Regions from separate parts of the Streptomyces sp. NPDC007856 genome, predicted to be linked through region 2. Evidence: riboswitches for the same ligand, from Rfam matches in the RefSeq annotation. Region 2 holds a riboswitch; each other region holds the start of a gene.
What was found. Region 2 has a riboswitch for cobalamin ahead of ACFYOH_RS39885 (HoxN/HupN/NixA family nickel/cobalt transporter). Riboswitches for the same ligand answer to the same signal wherever they lie in the genome.
Positions count from the first base shown of each region.

Region 1: linked by a shared signal. The riboswitch ahead of ACFYOH_RS18135 (CbtB-domain containing protein) and the one ahead of ACFYOH_RS39885 (HoxN/HupN/NixA family nickel/cobalt transporter) in region 2 are both predicted to bind cobalamin.
Region 3: linked by a shared signal. The riboswitch ahead of ACFYOH_RS36515 (cobalamin biosynthesis protein) and the one ahead of ACFYOH_RS39885 (HoxN/HupN/NixA family nickel/cobalt transporter) in region 2 are both predicted to bind cobalamin.

Region 1 is NZ_JBIAEC010000007.1:27,580-33,016, forward strand. Features, by position in the region: gene ACFYOH_RS18125 (histidine phosphatase family protein) at 1-452, shown strand, start outside; gene ACFYOH_RS18130 (CbtA family protein) at 516-1,268, opposite strand; gene ACFYOH_RS18135 (CbtB-domain containing protein) at 1,290-1,511, opposite strand; cobalamin riboswitch at 1,547-1,685, opposite strand; gene ACFYOH_RS18140 (alpha/beta hydrolase) at 1,949-2,713, shown strand; gene ACFYOH_RS18145 (hypothetical protein) at 2,804-3,073, opposite strand; gene ACFYOH_RS18150 (GNAT family N-acetyltransferase) at 3,346-4,212, shown strand; gene ACFYOH_RS18155 (sensor histidine kinase) at 4,209-5,429, opposite strand.
Region 2 is NZ_JBIAEC010000027.1:69,866-75,302, reverse strand. Features, by position in the region: gene ACFYOH_RS39905 (PLD nuclease N-terminal domain-containing protein) at 1-25, opposite strand, end outside; gene ACFYOH_RS39900 (HAAS signaling domain-containing protein) at 136-699, opposite strand; gene ACFYOH_RS39895 (PadR family transcriptional regulator) at 712-1,065, opposite strand; gene ACFYOH_RS39890 (superoxide dismutase) at 1,300-1,947, shown strand; gene ACFYOH_RS39885 (HoxN/HupN/NixA family nickel/cobalt transporter) at 2,117-3,226, opposite strand; cobalamin riboswitch at 3,253-3,443, opposite strand; gene ACFYOH_RS39880 (ArsR/SmtB family transcription factor) at 3,523-3,930, shown strand; gene ACFYOH_RS39875 (hypothetical protein) at 3,911-4,528, shown strand; gene ACFYOH_RS39870 (PepSY-associated TM helix domain-containing protein) at 4,631-5,437, opposite strand, start outside.
Region 3 is NZ_JBIAEC010000020.1:59,735-65,171, forward strand. Features, by position in the region: gene ACFYOH_RS36495 (class II aldolase/adducin family protein) at 1-31, opposite strand, end outside; gene ACFYOH_RS36500 (lysozyme) at 222-980, shown strand; gene ACFYOH_RS36505 (anion permease) at 1,124-2,374, shown strand; gene ACFYOH_RS36510 (hypothetical protein) at 2,409-2,636, shown strand; cobalamin riboswitch at 2,778-2,919, shown strand; gene ACFYOH_RS36515 (cobalamin biosynthesis protein) at 3,019-3,981, shown strand; gene ACFYOH_RS36520 (cobyric acid synthase) at 3,978-5,437, shown strand, end outside.

The sequences.
Region 1 (5,437 bases), on a different contig from region 2:
CCCGTGTCCTCGCCTCCCCCGGCGTGCGCTGCCGGGAGACGGCCGCGGCACTGGGCCTCGACGGCGTGCCGGAACCGGAGTTGGCGGGTCTCGACGTGGGCCGCTGGCGCGGGCGCACCCTGGAAGAGGTGGGGGCCGCCGAGCCGGAGGCGGTGGGCCGCTGGCTCTCCGATCCCGAGTGCGCACCGCACGGGGGTGAGTCCGTGCGGGATCTGTGCCGGCGGGTCGCGCGGTGGCTGGCCGGCGCACAGGACCTGACGGGTCGTACGCTCGCCGTGGTCGAGCCGGAGGTGGTGCGGGCGGCGGTCGTCGACGCACTGGACCTGCCCGCAGCGCTCTTCTGGCGCCTCGACGTGCTGCCGCTGACCCTGACCGAACTCAGCGGCCGGGCCGGGCGGTGGAATCTGCGTCTGGGGTGTCCGCTTGGCACGCCGACGCCGGAGGCTGACTAGGCAGGAGGGACGGCAAGGGCCCGGCGGACGGTTCCGCCGGGCCCCTCTGTCGTACGCGAGGAGTCAGTGCGCGGCCGGAACCGCTCGCCGCTTCGCGGCCGTCGCCGGCTTGGGGTTCAGCAGCCGTTCGGCCAACTCACCGAAGACCAGGCCGAATCCGGCCCACAGGGCGGTCTGGATCGCCAGTGCCGAGAGCCGGAAGCGCCACAGCAGGGTGGCCGGGAAGCCCTTGGGCACCTCGTTGACGACGGGCAGGAACTGGTACGCCAGGCCGATCACGACGGTGAACGCGACCACCGCGGCCACCGTGGCCCACCAGGTGCCCAGGCGCGGCGCGAGCCTTTTGCCCAGGAGGGTGGCGGCGACCGCGAGCAGGACACCGAGCAGCATCATCAGGAAGTACAGGGTGGTCCGCTTGCCGATGGTGTCAGGGTTGCCGACCGACGGCGGGTTGGCCGGGTACTTCAGGAACGGCACGACGTACACGGCGAGCAGCGCGCAGCCCGACAGCAGCAGTGCCGTGGCGCGCGGGCCGAAGCGCCCCACGCGGCCGAGGGCGAAGCTGAAGGCGAGCGCGGCGATGCCGCCGAAGGCGACCCCGTAGACGAGGACACCGGTGGCGAGGCCGGCGGTCGACTGCAGGGAGCGGGAGACGGTCTCCATCTCGTGCTCGTGGGAGTGGGCCTGCTCGAAGCTGATCGCCGTGTCGACGTTCGGCTCACCGAGCACGTAGGCCACGACCAGGGCGAGCACGCCGGCCGCGAGGCCGGCGAGCATGCCCCGCACGAGAAGGTTCCGTACGGTTGCGGAGTTCATGGGCGCGCGGTGTTCGTCGCGTCAGTGGCAGGGGAAGCCCAGCAGGTGGCGGGCGTCGTGCACCCACTCGTGGACGTCCGTGCCGTTGAACACGGAGGTGGCGCCCTGCTCGGCGCCGACGAAGTAGAGCAGGACCAGCATGAGGATGCCGAAGAAGACCGCCCAGGGAGCAATCGCCTTCAGCGGCAGCTTGGCGGGAACGACGGGGGTGGTGGCTGTCGGCTGGGCGACGGTCTGCGCCATGGCAGGACCTCCTCTGGGAGTTCGCGTCCCATCTCGGTGGTGCACAGGACGACGACCACGGGTCTGACTCACGAGCCCCTCGCGGGTCCCGCATACAGTGGCGCGACCGTGCCGGATTCCCACCGGCTTCCGTTTCGCCGTCGTCGATATCGGACCGACCGTACCGCGCCACGCGCGCATGGCCAAGACCGCCTCCCCGCCAAGTGATCTTCCTCTCCACCAGGTGTGTCCGCGCGCCACGCACGTGGCGGGAAAAAGGTTGGGCGGGCTGATCATCGGTCTGGTAGCTTGCGGTTGCCCGTGATCAAGGCCGAGGAGGTGAGACCCATGAAGGCTGTATTCGTGTGGGTGCTCCCCCTCGTCGTCACGGTCGGGCGATCGACGTAGGTGTCGCCGGGAGCGCCTCGACACCAGGCACTCCCGAAAGGCAACATGCCATGACATCTTTGAAGTTCATCGCCGAGTCGTCCGTCAACGGCATGATCGAACGCGACTTCACCGTGGGCGAGGTCCCCGGTGTCCTCTGGTCCCCCGCCTCCGGCGCGGACCGTGCGCCCCTGGTCCTGATGGGCCATGGCGGCGGCAACCACAAGAAGCATCCGGCAATGGCCGGTCGTGCCCAACTCCTGGTGAACGGCTGCGGCTTCCATGTCGCGGTCATCGACGCGCCCGGTCACGGCGACCGGCCGCGCACGGCACATGACGAGCAGGAGATCGCCGAGCTGTTCCGGGCGAGGGCGGCGGGCGAGCCGGAGGGCCCGATCGTCGTCCGCTACAACGCCCACCTGGCGGAGCTCGCCGTGCCCGAGTGGCAGGCGACCCTGGACGCCCTCCAGGAGCTTCCGGAAATCGGCGCCGACGGGCCGGTCGGCTACTTCGGCATCAACATGGGCACCGCCATCGGCGTGCCGCTGGTGGCGGTCGAACCCAGGATCACCGCCGCGGTCTTCGGTCAGCACTGGCCCGACGTCCTGGCGGAGAAGGCCAAGCAGATCACCGTCCCGATCGAGTACGACATGCAGTGGGACGACGAACACATCCCGCGCGAGGCCAGTCTGGCGCTGTTCGACGCCTTCGCCTCGACGGAGAAGACCCTGCACGCCAACGCGGGCAGACACAAGGAGCTGCCCCGGTTCGAGGCCGCCAGCGCGGTCCGGTTCTTCGCCCGGCATCTCGGCCGAACGGCCCCCGTGCCGGCCTGACATGAGCGGTGGCGGCGCCCGGCCTGCCGGTCGGGTGCCGTTGCCGTGCCCCTGGGTCGGGGCTGTGCGTCCATGCGCGGCCCCGAGCCGTCAGGCCGTGCGAGTGACCGCGTCGGTGAGCAGCGTTTCGACTTTCCGGGCGACCCGGTCGAGGGGCAGCATGCTGCGCTGGGCGCGGCACCTGACGATGGCGCCCTCGACGGACGCCACGACGACGGAAGCGAGAACGGGCGCCCGGCAGCCGGGATCGGCGCCGTGCGCCGCGAGCGCCTCGGTCAGCAGCCGCTGCCAGTCCTCGAACACTCCGGCGGCGACCCGGGCCGGCGGGATCTCCTCGGCCGGCGGTTCGTCGACGGACACGGCCGGCACGGGGCAGCCGGCCCGGAACTCGCTGTCGACGACGACGCCGCGCCACAGGCCAGAAGGGCGCGGGTCCGGCGACCGGATGGGCTCCGGCCGCGTGGACCCCGCCCGTGTCGTCTCCCACGTCTTCGATCGGAGCAACTCCCCGAGGCCGTGCCCGAGAAACGCCTCAAGCCCGTCTTGGTCCGCGCCGACGGCTGAGCACATCCCGACCGCCCCGGCCGAAAACCGGGTGCGGACTGTCGGCGCCTTGGTGTGGGATCGGGCGTATGGCGATCGTGCTGGGCATGCCGGGAGTCGATGGGCTGAGCGAAGCTGTGGGTGTGCTGCGGGAGTGGCAGTACGACGAGGCGCCGATGCAACTGCATCCGGGCGATCTGGGCTGGTTCTGGCGGTTCGGCGCGGAGGCGACGGCCGCGGCGGTCCGGACCTGGCGCCGGGACGGACGGATTCTCGCCATCGGGCTGCTGGACGGTCGCGATCTGCTGCGGCTGACGACGGCACCGGACGCCCAGCGGGACGAGGAGCTGGCGCAGCGGCTGGTCGAGGACGTGACCGAGCCGGAGCGCGGCGTACTGCCGGCCGGGAGGGTGTACGTCGAGGCGCCCACGGGCGCACTGGTCCAGGATCTGCTGTTCGAGGACGGCTGGGACGGGGACGAGCCGTGGACGCCGCTGCGCCGCGATCTCACGGCGCCGGTGCCCGATCCGGGCGTGCGGATCGCGGTGGTCGGACCGGAACAGGTCCACGCGCGGACCGCCGTACACCGGGCCGCGTTCGACAGGTCGACGTTCACGGACCAGCGCTGGCACGCGATGGCGGCCGCATTGCCGTACGCCGACGCCCGGTGTCTGGTCGCGTACGACGATCTGGGCAACGCGGTGGCGGCGGTGACGGTGTGGTCGGCCGGCCCGGGCAGGCCCGGGTTGCTCGAGCCGATGGGCGTGGACGGGGAGCACCGCGGTCACGGCTACGGCCGGGCGATCTGTGTCGCGGCGGCCGCCGCACTCCGGGAGCTGGGCTCGTCGAGCGCGGTCGTCTGCACCCCGAGCGCCAATGCCGGCGCCGTCGCCACCTACAAGTCAGCCGGCTTCCAGCAGCTCCCTGAGAGACGGGACCGCCGCCGGGACGCCTAGGCCGTGAACCCTCCTTCAGCCTCGGGCTGTGCGGGCCGGGCCTGGATGCCGGGGCGGAATTTCGGGACGCGGAGGGTGATCTTCGTGCCCGCTCCGAGGCCGGTCTCGATGACGAGGCCGTGGTCGTCGCCGTAGACCTGGCGCAGCCGCCGGTCGACGTTGTTCAGGCCGATGCCGGCGGCGGGTCCTGCCGTGCCGCGCAGGATGGCGCGCAGGCGTTCCGGTTCCATGCCGATGCCGTCGTCCTCGATGACGACCCGGGCCTCGGTGCCCTCGTCCTCGGCGATGATCGTGACGCCGATGCGCTCCACGGACCCCTCCAGACCGTGTTTGAGGGCGTTCTCGACGAGCGGCTGCAGGCAGAGGAAGGGCAGTGTCACGGGCAGCACCTCGGGGGCGATGCGCAGGGTGACCGTGAGTCGGCGGCCGAAGCGGGCACGGGCGAGTTCCAGGTACTGCTCGATGGAGCGCAACTCCTCGGCGAGGGTGGTGAAGTCGCCGCCGCGGCGGAAGGAGTAGCGGGTGAAGTCGGCGAATTCCTGCAGGAGTTCCCGGGCGCGCTCGGGGTCGGTGCGGACGAAGGAGGCGATGCTCGCGAGGGAGTTGTAGATGAAGTGCGGGGAGATCTGGGCGCGCAGGGCCCGGACCTCGGCCTCGTGGGCGCTGGTGCGGGCCCGGTCGAGCCCGGCGAGTTCGAGTTCGAGGGAGAGCCGGCGGACCGCTTCCTCGCCGGCGCGGACGAGAGCGGTGGACTCGCCGGCGGCGAGCAGGACGAGGGCGCCGGGGGTGCCGCCGTCGGCGGGGAGCGGCACCAGGGCGCCCCAGCGGACGGGGCAGCCGGTGTCGTCGCAGGGCAGCGGGAAGGTCCGGGCGCGGGACGGGTGGGCGAGCTGCGCCGTCACCTCCGCCCGGTGGTGTTCGGCGGCGCCGTCCCAGGCGAGCACGCCGGTGTCGTCTGTGAGGGCGAGGGCGGGGGTGCCGAGCAGGGCGCGCAGTCTGCGGACCGTCTTTCGAGCCGTGTCCGGGGTGAGCCCGGCGCGCAGGGGGGCCGCGGCGAGCGCGGCGGTGTGCAGGACGTGGGCCAGGGCGCGCGACGCCCCCTCGCTGTCGGGCGAGTGCTCCTGCTGCCGGCGCGCCGCCCCGTGCCCGAGGGCGGCACCGAGCACGAACAGCGCGAACGCGGCGAGAGCGAGCGCCGCGGTGCCGAGGACGGTCATGGGCGACG
Region 2 (5,437 bases):
TCTGGTGTGCGAGCTGTCCTTGCATCGTTCGTTCCTCGTGTTGGTGCGGGAATTCTTGGGGTGCCCGGTCCGGGGCCCCGGTTCATGGCGGTCCAGCCGTTTCGGGGTGCCGGCCGTGTCCAGGTAGAGCCCCTGTCACGACGGGTGCTGTGCGGACCGCAGCAGGTAGACGGCGGCGGCGACCGGGAGCAGCGGGACGATCAGGAGGACAAGGACGAATACTCCGAGGCCGAAGTTCAGCGTCCCCGCGGAGAGCACCCACTGCGACACCGCGAACAGCAGCGGCACGAGGGCCGCCGCCGTCGCGATCGCCCTGTCCCGGCTGCGCCACTGCGGCGCGGTCCACAGCCACCAGATCGCGCCGATCAGGGCAGAGACGCCCAGCAGGGGTGCGAAGAGCGTCAGGGGGCCGGTCGCCGCCAGCAGTACCAGCAGGGCGCGGGTGCGTCCTCGGCCCGTTTGCCGGGCGGGGGGCTCGTCACCGAGTGCGGTTGCCGCGATGGTGCGCGGGTCGCCGAGGCGTGTGAGCACGGTGCGGACCGCGTCGTCGCCGGATGCGGACTCTTCCGCGAGTGCCACGGCGATGTGCTCCTCCAGGTCGGCCAGCAGCTCGTTCCGGCGCTCCGGGCTGAGCCCGGCCGTTTCACGCGCCACGGCGGCCAGGTAACTCTTCACCAGCGGGTGCTCGGTGATCGTCACGACGGTCTCCTGTCAGTCGGTGATGAAGTGGTCGACCGCGTCACGGAAGTGCGGCCAGATGGCGGTGAACTCCTTCAGCGCCGCATGCCCCGACGGTGTCAGCTCGTAGTAGCGCCGCGGGGGCCCGCTGGGGGACTCCTGCCAGCGGGTCTCCACCAGTCCGTCACGGCGCAGCCGCGACAGCAAGGGATAGATGGTCCCCTGGCTCGTGACCATGACGTTCACCGCGCCGAGGGTTTCGAGCAGCTCCACGCCGTAGCGCGGGCCCTGGCGCAAGATCGCAAGCACGCAGTACTCCAGCACCCCCTTGCGGAGCTGGCTCTCCGCCTTGCCCGCGGCCGGCTTACCTGCGATGTCAGGTTCCATGCATTGCACAGTACCTGGTCATCCCTGGAAGTCCAAAGATGATGTCCGTGCACTCGGGATTCGGTCGGACCTCGACTCACCAACGCTGGCAGCCCTCGATCCGGGACATAGAGCCGACCGCACACTGACCCATCGGACAGGCCCTAGCTAGGTCCAACGCCTGATCGCAAGGTACCGTTCTTACTGCCAGTGTGCACCTGCATACGAGTTGCAATAATAGGGAGGGTGTTGGACATGGCGCTTTACACGCTCTCGGAACTTCCGTACGACTACTCGGCGCTCGCCCCGGTCATCAGCCCGGAGATCATCGAGCTGCACCACGACAAGCACCACGCGGCGTACGTGAAGGGCGCCAACGACACGCTGGAGCCGCTGGCCGAGGCGCGGGAGAAGGAGTCGTGGGGCTCGATCAACGGCCTGGAGAAGAACCTGGCCTTCCACCTCTCGGGCCACATCCTGCACAGCATCTACTGGCAGAACATGACCGGCCCGAAGGACGGCGGCGGCGAGCCTCTGGCCCAGGACGGCGTCGGTGACCTGGCCGACGCGATCACCGAGTCCTTCGGCTCCTTCGCCGGCTTCAAGGCCCAGTTGTCCAAGGCCGCGGCCACCACGCAGGGCTCCGGCTGGGGCGTGCTCGCCTACGAGCCGCTGAGCGGCCGGCTGATCGTGGAACAGGTCTACGACCACCAGGGCAACGTCGGCCAGGGCTCCACCCCGATCCTGGTCTTCGACGCCTGGGAGCACGCCTTCTACCTCCAGTACAAGAACCAGAAGGTCGACTTCATCGAAGCCGTGTGGCAGGTCGTCAACTGGCAGGACGTGGCCAAGCGCTACGCCGCCGCCAATGAGCGCGGCGACAGCCTGCTGCTCAAGCCGTGACGCCGTAACACACCTCAGACGTCCTGCCTCGTGATCGTCTTCTCACCCTTCACGTCGGCAGGCGGCACAACGGAGGGCTCCCGCGAGGACATGTGCCCGCGGGAGCCTTTCTGCTGCCGGCGCAGGGACGCACCGGTGCGCGTCGGTCGCCGGCTCAGCGGCTGTGTCGTCAGCCGGTGTCGGCAGTGCGGGCGCTCCAGCGTTCCTCGACCCTGGCCAGCCGCCAGTAGCCGATGGCCACGACCCAGACGACCACGAACAGGCCGACGATGACGTAGCCGACGTTGTCCAGGTCCAGGCCGGCGATCCAGCCGGAGACGTCGTCGCTCAGGCCCAGCTTGTCGTGCAGCACCCCGACCAGCTCGATGGTGCCCACGAAGAAGGCCACCGCGATGGACAGGCCGGTGATGGTGAGGTTGTAGAAGACCTTGCGGACGGGGTTGGAGAAGGCCCACTGGTAGGCGAAGTTCATGAAGGTGCCGTCGAGGGTGTCGAACAGGCTCATACCGGCGGCGAAGAGCAGCGGCAGGCACAGGATCGCGTACCAGGGCAGGCCGGCGGCGGCGCCGTTGCCGGCCAGGGCGAGAAGCAGCACCTCGGTGGTGGTGTCGAAGCCGATGCCGAAGAGGAAGCCAAGCGGGAACATCTGGCCGGGGCGGCGGATGGACTTGGTGAGCCGGCCCAGAATGCGGTTCATGAAGCCGCGCGAGTCGAGGTGGGCCTCCAGCTCAGCCTCGTCGTACTGCCCGGCCCGCATCGCCTTGAAGACGCGCGCGATCCCGACCAGGGCGACCAGGTTCAGGGCGGCGATCAGGTACAGGAAACCGCCGGAGACGGTGGTGCCGACGGTGCCGAGGACCTGGTGGGTGCGGGAGTCGTCGTTCATCAGGCTGCCGGCGAGCTTCGCGCCGCCGGCGACCAGCGCGGCCATGGCGACCACCACGCTGGAGTGGCCGAGCGCGAACCAGAAGCCCACCGACACCGGCCGCTTGCCGTCCGCCATCAGCTTGCGGGTGGTGTTGTCGATCGCGGCTATGTGGTCCGCGTCGAAGGCGTGCCGCATGCCGAGGGTGTAGGCCGTGATGCCCAGACCCACCCCGAATGCCTTGGTTCCGACCTCGTAGTGGCGCGGGACCACCAACAGGAAGAGGATGCCGAAGGCGACCACGTGCAGAGCGACGATGACGGCCAGGAGGCCGGCGGTGCGGACGGTGTCCTCTCGGCGCCAGCGGAAGGAAGGAGCGACGGCGGTTTCGGGCACGCCTTCGGGCAGGGTCATACGGTCACGCTCCAGCACCTCGTGGATCAGCTTCGTGCTGCCGTGGCCGGTCTCCTGGCTGACGGGTCATCGCGCCCGCCCCTGCCTTCCCAGCCGTGAGGCCAGTGGCAACGCATGGGGCGGGAACTCCCCGATCACAGTGGCGAGGGCCGCTCCGGACTGAGCCCCTGAGGGACTGTCACCGGTCTTCCCGAACACCACGGCCCGCCCACCCTAGAAGGCCGCTGGCCGAAGCTGCAAGGCTGCACAACTGATCAGGTATGGAGGCGGGCGCCGGTGACTGCGATGATGGGGCCATGCATCTCGTCCCCGCGGAACGTGCCGGGCAGCGGACCATCGACGGCCATCGGGTCTGCGACGCCATCGCAGCCGTCGGCGAACCCGAGCGTGTACGCGCCTGGGCCGACCGCTTCTCCCTCCTCTCCGACCCCGGGCGCCTGGCCCTGCTGTTCGCCCTCCACGAGGCGGGCCCCATCGCCGTCTCCGACCTCGCCGTCGCCACCGGGATGCGGGACACCGCCGTGTCCCAGGCCCTGCGCCTGCTGCGGGCGGCGGGCGCCGTGGAGGGCGAGAAGGACGGCCGGGTCGTGCGCTACCGCCTCGTCGACGGCTCCCTCTCGGCATTGCTGAACCACTGCACGTCACACGATGCAAGCCCCGACAGCACAATGTCGCGAGAAGCAAGTGGCGCAGGACGACGGTGAGGATCGCAGCTGCGCGCGATTGCCGCCGGCCTCGGACAGGACCAACAGCGGCTCCTCGCCCGGTGTCGTCACTCCGGTTTTTCCGGCCGGGGTTTCCGTGCTCTCTGGCTTCACCGGGCAGTTGGAGGTTTCCTTCACGTTCAGGGCCGGGTGGTGCCGCCTTGCGCTGCGCGTAGGCGCAGAAGCCGCTGCATATCGGGCGACGTCCATCGAGGACGACTTCTTCACCGACCTCGTTGAGGCAGTGGCACGGATCGCCTCGGGTGCGATCGTGGCGTCGGTCTTGTGGGGTGACGAACCGGGAGGAGTGTTCCTCGATATCGCGCGGTCGGGACCTGACCACGCTTCCATCGTCGTGCACCAGCTCGGCCTCCCCGACTGGCTCACCCCGGCCGACCCGCCCTGGGCGCCGGTACGCGGGGACGCTCTCGTCATGGCCCGGCTTCCGATGGTGACCTTCCTGACCGCATTCGCAGAAGCCTTTTCCGCTGTCCAGCAGTCGGCACCAGAAGGACGCATTCCAGGCTGGGGCGGCGAATTTCCTGCTGCAGCTTTCGCCAACCTGCGGCGTGAATTGGGCAAGCGACGGTCCTTCTAGGCAGGTGCGGCCGTGGACGAGTTGGTCCTTGTTCGCCTGCCCCTCACGGAACTCCTCCCTGCGGCGTCGTGCGGCGTGGGCTCGTCGGTCGGGCCGGTCGGTTCAGGCGTGAGCGTGCTTGGTGCGGCGCCGAGAGATTCGGCCGAGGAGGAGGTCCACGACGAGGAAGGCGGAGAGCGGGATCCCGAGCAGCGGGACGTAGTAGCCGACGACGGCGACCGCCGCGACGCAGGGCATCAGCACGTACACCGGCACCTGTCGCCAGGCCCCGCGGGGGAGCGGGCGGCCGAAGGCGGAGCCGCGGCCGCGCTGCCACCACATGCGGTAGCCCCAGAGGATGAGGAGGATCAGGGCCAGGGCGAGGCCGGCCAGCACGATCTGGTTGGCGAGGCCGAACAGGGTGCCGGTGTGGGCGTCGATGCCCCACCGGGTGAGCTTGGCCAGCAGCGGGTAGTCGGCGAAGCGCAGGACGTCGGTGACCTTGCCGGTGGCCGGGTCGACGGCGATCGAGTCCTGCCTCTCGGGCCAGCTGCGCTGGATCTGCCGTACGACGTAGGCGGAGTTGGAGTCCGCGGGCGGCACGATTTCCACCGGGTCGGACAGGCCCTCGGCGCGGGCCGTCTTCAGGACGGCGTCCAGTCCCACGTCGGAGCGTGCGCTGGGGTGCGAGCCCATGTCCTTGCCGTTCATGTCCATGCCCGCCATGGCGCCGTGTCCCTCGTGCCCGCTGCTCACCGTCGCGGTGACGGAGGGGGTGGACTGGCCGAGGGCTTCGCGGAGGTCGCCGATGTTCGCTCCGGCGTAGGTGGACCAGGTCAGGCCGGTCGCCGACAGGAAGAACAGGCCGCCTGCCGCCCAAACGCCGACCGTGCCGTGCAGGGTCAGGGAGCGCCGCCGCCCGGTGGTGCC
Region 3 (5,437 bases), on a different contig from region 2:
GCTGTTCCGCGTCCCGCCGCTGTTCAGCCATGCCGCGATCCTGCCAGCCTGGCCCACGGAGAGGGGCACGGACGGTCGCCTCCGGCCGGAAGCGCATGCCCCCGATCGGGCGAAAGTCCTGGTGAATCGCCGCGGGGAGGCGCTGATTCGGCGATCAGCGGACCTTCAATGGTCCCCCTTGCCCACCGGAGGTTCTCTCGTCCGCCGACCCGGGGAGACACATGGCCAGCAAACGCACCCTTCTCCGTCACAGCGCCGGTGCCCTCGCGGCGACCATGGCGGCGCTCGCCCTCACGGGCACCGCGTCCGCGGCTGCCGGACCTTCGGCACCGGCCGCCTCGGGCCTGCCCCGGGGACACGACGTCTCGTCCCACCAGAAGCCCGTCGACTGGGCGACCGCCCGGTCGACGGGCGCGCGGTTCGTCTACGTCAAGGCGACCGAGTCCACGGACTACCGCAACCCGTACTTCTCCCAGCAGTACGAGGGCGCGCACGAGGCGGGCCTGTACCGGGGCGCGTACCACTTCGCCCGGCCGGACAGGTCCTCCGGCGCCCGGCAGGCCGCGTACTTCGTGCGGAACGGCGGGGCCTGGGTGGCGGACGGCCGGACCCTGCCGCCCGCGCTGGACATCGAGGACAACCCGTACAGCAGGAAGGACGAGTGCTACGGACTGGACGGGACGCAGATGGTCCGCTGGATCCAGTCCTTCAGCGACGAGATCGAGCTGGAGACCGGCCGCCGCCCGGTGATCTACACGACGACCGAGTGGTGGCGGCTCTGCACCGGCAACAGCCACGCCTTCGCCGGGAGCCACGCCCTGTGGATCGCCCGGCACGGCACCTCGCGGCCGGGGCCGCTGCCGGGTGGTTGGCAGCACTGGATGTTCTGGCAGTTCGACGCGGACGGCCGACTGCCGGGTGACCAGAATCTCTTCAACGGGTCCACGAGCCGACTGCGGGCCTTCGCCCGGGGCTGGTAGTCAAGGGGCGCCTGGGCCGCCGGAGCCGAGCGGAACCTCGAACCCCCTCTTCAGACACCCTGGCGCCCGCCGCAGTTCACCTTCCGTTCACTCAGGTTGCCTACGGTCGTCCAGCCAATGACCTCGAACGATTGCCTGGGTAAATGGAAAGCTTCTCGCTGATCCTCGCGATAGTGGTAGTAACCGCTCTCGCGTTCGATTTCACGAACGGTTTCCACGACACCGCCAACGCGATGGCGACCGCCATCTCGACAGGCGCCCTGAAGCCCAAGATCGCGGTGGCCATGTCCGCCGCCCTCAATCTGGTGGGCGCCTTCCTCTCCGTGGAGGTCGCCAACACGATCTCCAAGGGTCTCGTCGACGAGACCGGCATCCGTCCCGAGGTCATCTTCGCCGCCCTGGTCGGCGCGATCCTCTGGAACCTGCTGACCTGGCTGGTGGGCCTGCCCTCCAGCTCCTCGCACGCCCTGATGGGCGGTCTGATCGGCGCCACCGTCGCCTCGGCCGGCTTCGGCGCGGTGCACGGTGACGTCCTGGTCACCAAGGTGCTGCTCCCCGCGGTCGCCGCCCCGATCGTGGCGGGCGTCGCCTCGATGCTGGCCACCCGCTTCTCCTACGGCATCGGCGGCAAGGCCGAGGGCGAGGCCACCCGCAAGGGCTACCGCGCCGGCCAGATCGCCTCCGCCGGCCTGGTCTCCCTCGCCCACGGCACCAACGACGCCCAGAAGACGATGGGCATCATCACCCTGGCGCTGATCGCGGGCGGCGCCATCGCCCCGGGCTCGAACCCTCCCACCTGGGTCATCCTCTCCGCGGGCCTGGCCATCGCGCTCGGCACCTACATCGGCGGCTGGCGGATCATCCGCACCATGGGCAAGGGCCTGACCGACCTGGAGCCGCGCCAGGGCTTCGCCGCCCAGACCAGCGCCGCGACCGCCATCCTGGCCTCCTCGCACCTGGGCTTCTCCCTCTCCACCACGCATGTCGTCTCCGGCTCGGTGATGGGCGCGGGCCTCGGCCGCAAGGGCGGGGTGGTCCGGTGGTCCACCGCGACCCGCATGGTCGTCGCCTGGGTGCTCACCCTCCCGGCCGCCGCGCTGGTCGGCGCGGGCGCCGAGTCCGTCACGGACCTGGGTGACTGGGGCACCGCAGTCGTCGCCGTCTTCCTGGTCGCCGCGAGCGCCACGATCTGGAAGATCTCCCGCCGCGAGGTCGTCGACCACACCAACGTCGTCGACGTGCCCGAGGAGCCGGCCGGCGTGGTGACCGCCGCCATCGCCGCGGTGACCCCGCCCCCGGCGGGCACGATCACCGAGGACCTGACGGCCACGATCCTCTCCCCGGCCGCCGCTGAGGCCGCGCCCGAGGCCGCCCCGCCGGCCGCCACCGTCTGACCCCGGCCACACCGGTAACCAAGGAAGCAACCCCATGAAGATCGACTGGTCGGCCCTCGGCTCCGTCTTCGGCGTCAGCCTCGTGTTCACGGTGGGCCTGGTGGCCCTGTTCACCCTCGGCGTCAACGGTCTGGCCCGGCGCGAGAAGGCCGCGGCCCAGGGCAACTCCGCCGCCCTCGCCGTCACCGGCGCCTACCTCTGCTTCGCCGCCTGTGCCGCGGCGGTGTCGTACGGCATCTACCTCATCGTCTCCAAGTCCTGACCGAGCGGCACGAACCGGGCAGTCCGAAGGCTCCTCTCCGTCCCTGACGGAGAGGAGCCTTCGCCATGCCCAGGGGTCACGGGTGCCCCACGATGTGGGGATCGGCACACTCTCCCCGCGCAGGTCAACGGCAAGTTGACGGCCGTTCGGAGCGCGTGGTGGACTGCCCAGGCCATGTACGGCGGCAGGAGAGGAAGCCGGTGCGAATCCGGCGCGGTCCCGCCACTGTCACCGGGGAAGAACCCCCGGGAGCCAGGAACTCTCACCGCCGAATCTCGTCGAACCAGGGCGCGGACACCCTGAGTGAGGACACAGATCGCCATGCCCGGCTGCCGAAGGACCAGTACCAGGCCCGCTCCTGTACCCACGGCCGGCTGAGCCGATGGGTGCCGATCGCACTTACGCGTACGGCGCCGCCGCCGGCCTTCTCGGTGACCTGCTCCTCGGCGATCCGCGCCGCGGACATCCGGTCGCCGCGTTCGGGCGTGCGGCCGCTGCCGTGGACCGCGCGTTGTGGCACGACCACCGCGGCTGGGGCGCCGTGCACACCGTCGTGTGCGCCGGTGGCGCCGTCGCACTCGGCACGCTGGCCGCACGCGCCGTACGCCCCTCCCCTGCCGCCTCCGTCGCACTGACCGCCGCCGCCACCTGGGCGGTCGTGGGCGGTACTTCGCTCGCCCGGGAGGCCCGCACGATCGGGCGCGCCCTGGAGTCCGGGGACGTCGAGGCGGCGCGGGCGCGGCTGCCGCATCTGTGCGGCCGGGACCCGCAGGCGCTGGACGCCGACGGGATCGCCCGGGCCGTGGTCGAGTCGGTCGCCGAGAACACCTCCGACGCCGTCGTGGGCGCCCTGGTGTGGGGCGCCCTGGCCGGGGTGCCCGGGCTGCTGGGCTTCCGGGCCGTCAACACCCTGGACGCGATGGTCGGTCACAGGTCCCCCCGCTACCGGCGCTACGGCTGGGCCTCCGCCCGGCTCGACGACCTGGCCGGCTGGCCGGGGGCCCGGCTGACCGCCGTACTCGCCGCCGCGGCCGGACCCGACCCGCGCGGTGCCCTGCGCGCCTGGAAGGCCGACGCCCACCGGCATCCGAGCCCCAACGCCGGGCCCGTGGAGGCATCGTTCGCGGGCGCTCTCGGCGTCCGGCTGGGCGGAACGCTCTCCTACGGCGGCCGGGTCGAGCACCGGCCCGTGCTGAACGGGGACACCGGCCGGGCCGTCCGGGGCACCGACATCGACCGGGCCGTACGGCTCTCCCGCCGCGTCGGCCTGCTCGCGCTCGGCGGCACGGTCGCCGCGCGCCTCCTCGCCAAGAACGTCAAGGGTCTGAAGGGACGTGGGAAGTGAACGGGGGACTCCTCGTCGCCGGCACCACCTCCGACGCCGGAAAGAGCGTCGTGACGGCCGGGATCTGCCGGTGGCTGGTGCGACAGGGCGTGAAGGTCGCGCCGTTCAAGGCGCAGAACATGTCGCTCAACTCCTTCGTCACCCGCGAGGGCGCGGAGATCGGGCGGGCCCAGGCCATGCAGGCCCAGGCGTGCCGGATCGAGGCGACCGCGCTGATGAACCCGGTGCTGCTCAAGCCGGGCGGCGAGCAGAGCAGCCAGGTGGTGCTGCTGGGCAGGCCGGTGGGCGAGTTGAGCGCACGCGGTTATCACGGCGGGCGGCAGCAGAGGCTCCTCGGCACGGTGCTGGACTGCCTGGCCGAGTTGCGGGGCACGTATGACGCGGTGATCTGTGAGGGCGCGGGCTCGCCTGCGGAGATCAATCTGCGGCGGACGGACATCGTGAACATGGGGATCGCGCGGAACGCGCGGCTGCCCGTGCTGGTGGTCGGGGACATCGACCGCGGAGGCGTGTTCGCCTCCTTCTTCGGGACCGTCGCCCTGCTCTCGCCGGAGGACCAGGAACTGGTCGCCGGCTTCCTGGTGAACAAGTTCCGCGGCGACGTCTCGCTGCTGGAGCCCGGTTTGGAGATGCTGTACGGCCTCACCGGGCGGCGTACGTACGGCGTGCTGCCGTTCCGGCACGGGCTCGGCATCGACGAGGAGGACGGGCTGCGGGTCTCGCTGCGGGGCACGGTCCGCGAGTCCGCCGTGACCCCGCCCGTCGGCGAGGACGTGCTGCGGGTCGCCGTGTGCGCGATCCCGCTGATGTCCAACTTCACGGACGTCGATGCGCTGGCCGCCGAACCCGGGGTCGTGGTGCGGTTCGTGGACCGGCCGGAGGAGCTGGCGGACGCGGACCTGGTGGTGATTCCGGGGACCCGGGGCACGGTCCGGGCGCTGGAGTGGCTGCGGGAGCGGGGCCTCGCGGACGCCGTCGTCCGGCGGGCCGCCGAGCAGCGGCCGGTCCTCGGCATCTGTGGCGGCTTCCAGATCCTCGGCGAGCGCATCGAGGACGAGGTCGAGTCGCGGGCCGGTGAGGTCCCGGGGCTCGGTGTGCTGCCCCTGCGGGTGCGGTTCGCCCGCGAGAAGACCCTGACCCGGCCGTCCGGGGAGGCCCTCGGCGAGCGGGTCGAGGGGTACGAGATCCACCACGGGGTCGCCACGATCGACGGCGGCGATCCCTTCCTCGACGGCTGCCGGGTCGGCCAGACCTGGGGCACGCACTGGCACGGCTCGCTGGAGTCGGACGGCTTCCGCCGGGCCTTTCTGCGCGAGGTGGCCGCCGCCGCGGGCCGCCGCTTCGTGCCCGCGCCGGACACCTCCTTCGCCGCGCTGCGCGAGGAGCAGCTCGACCGGCTCGGCGACCTGATCGAACAGCACGCGGACACGGACGCGCTCTGGCGGCTCATCGAGTC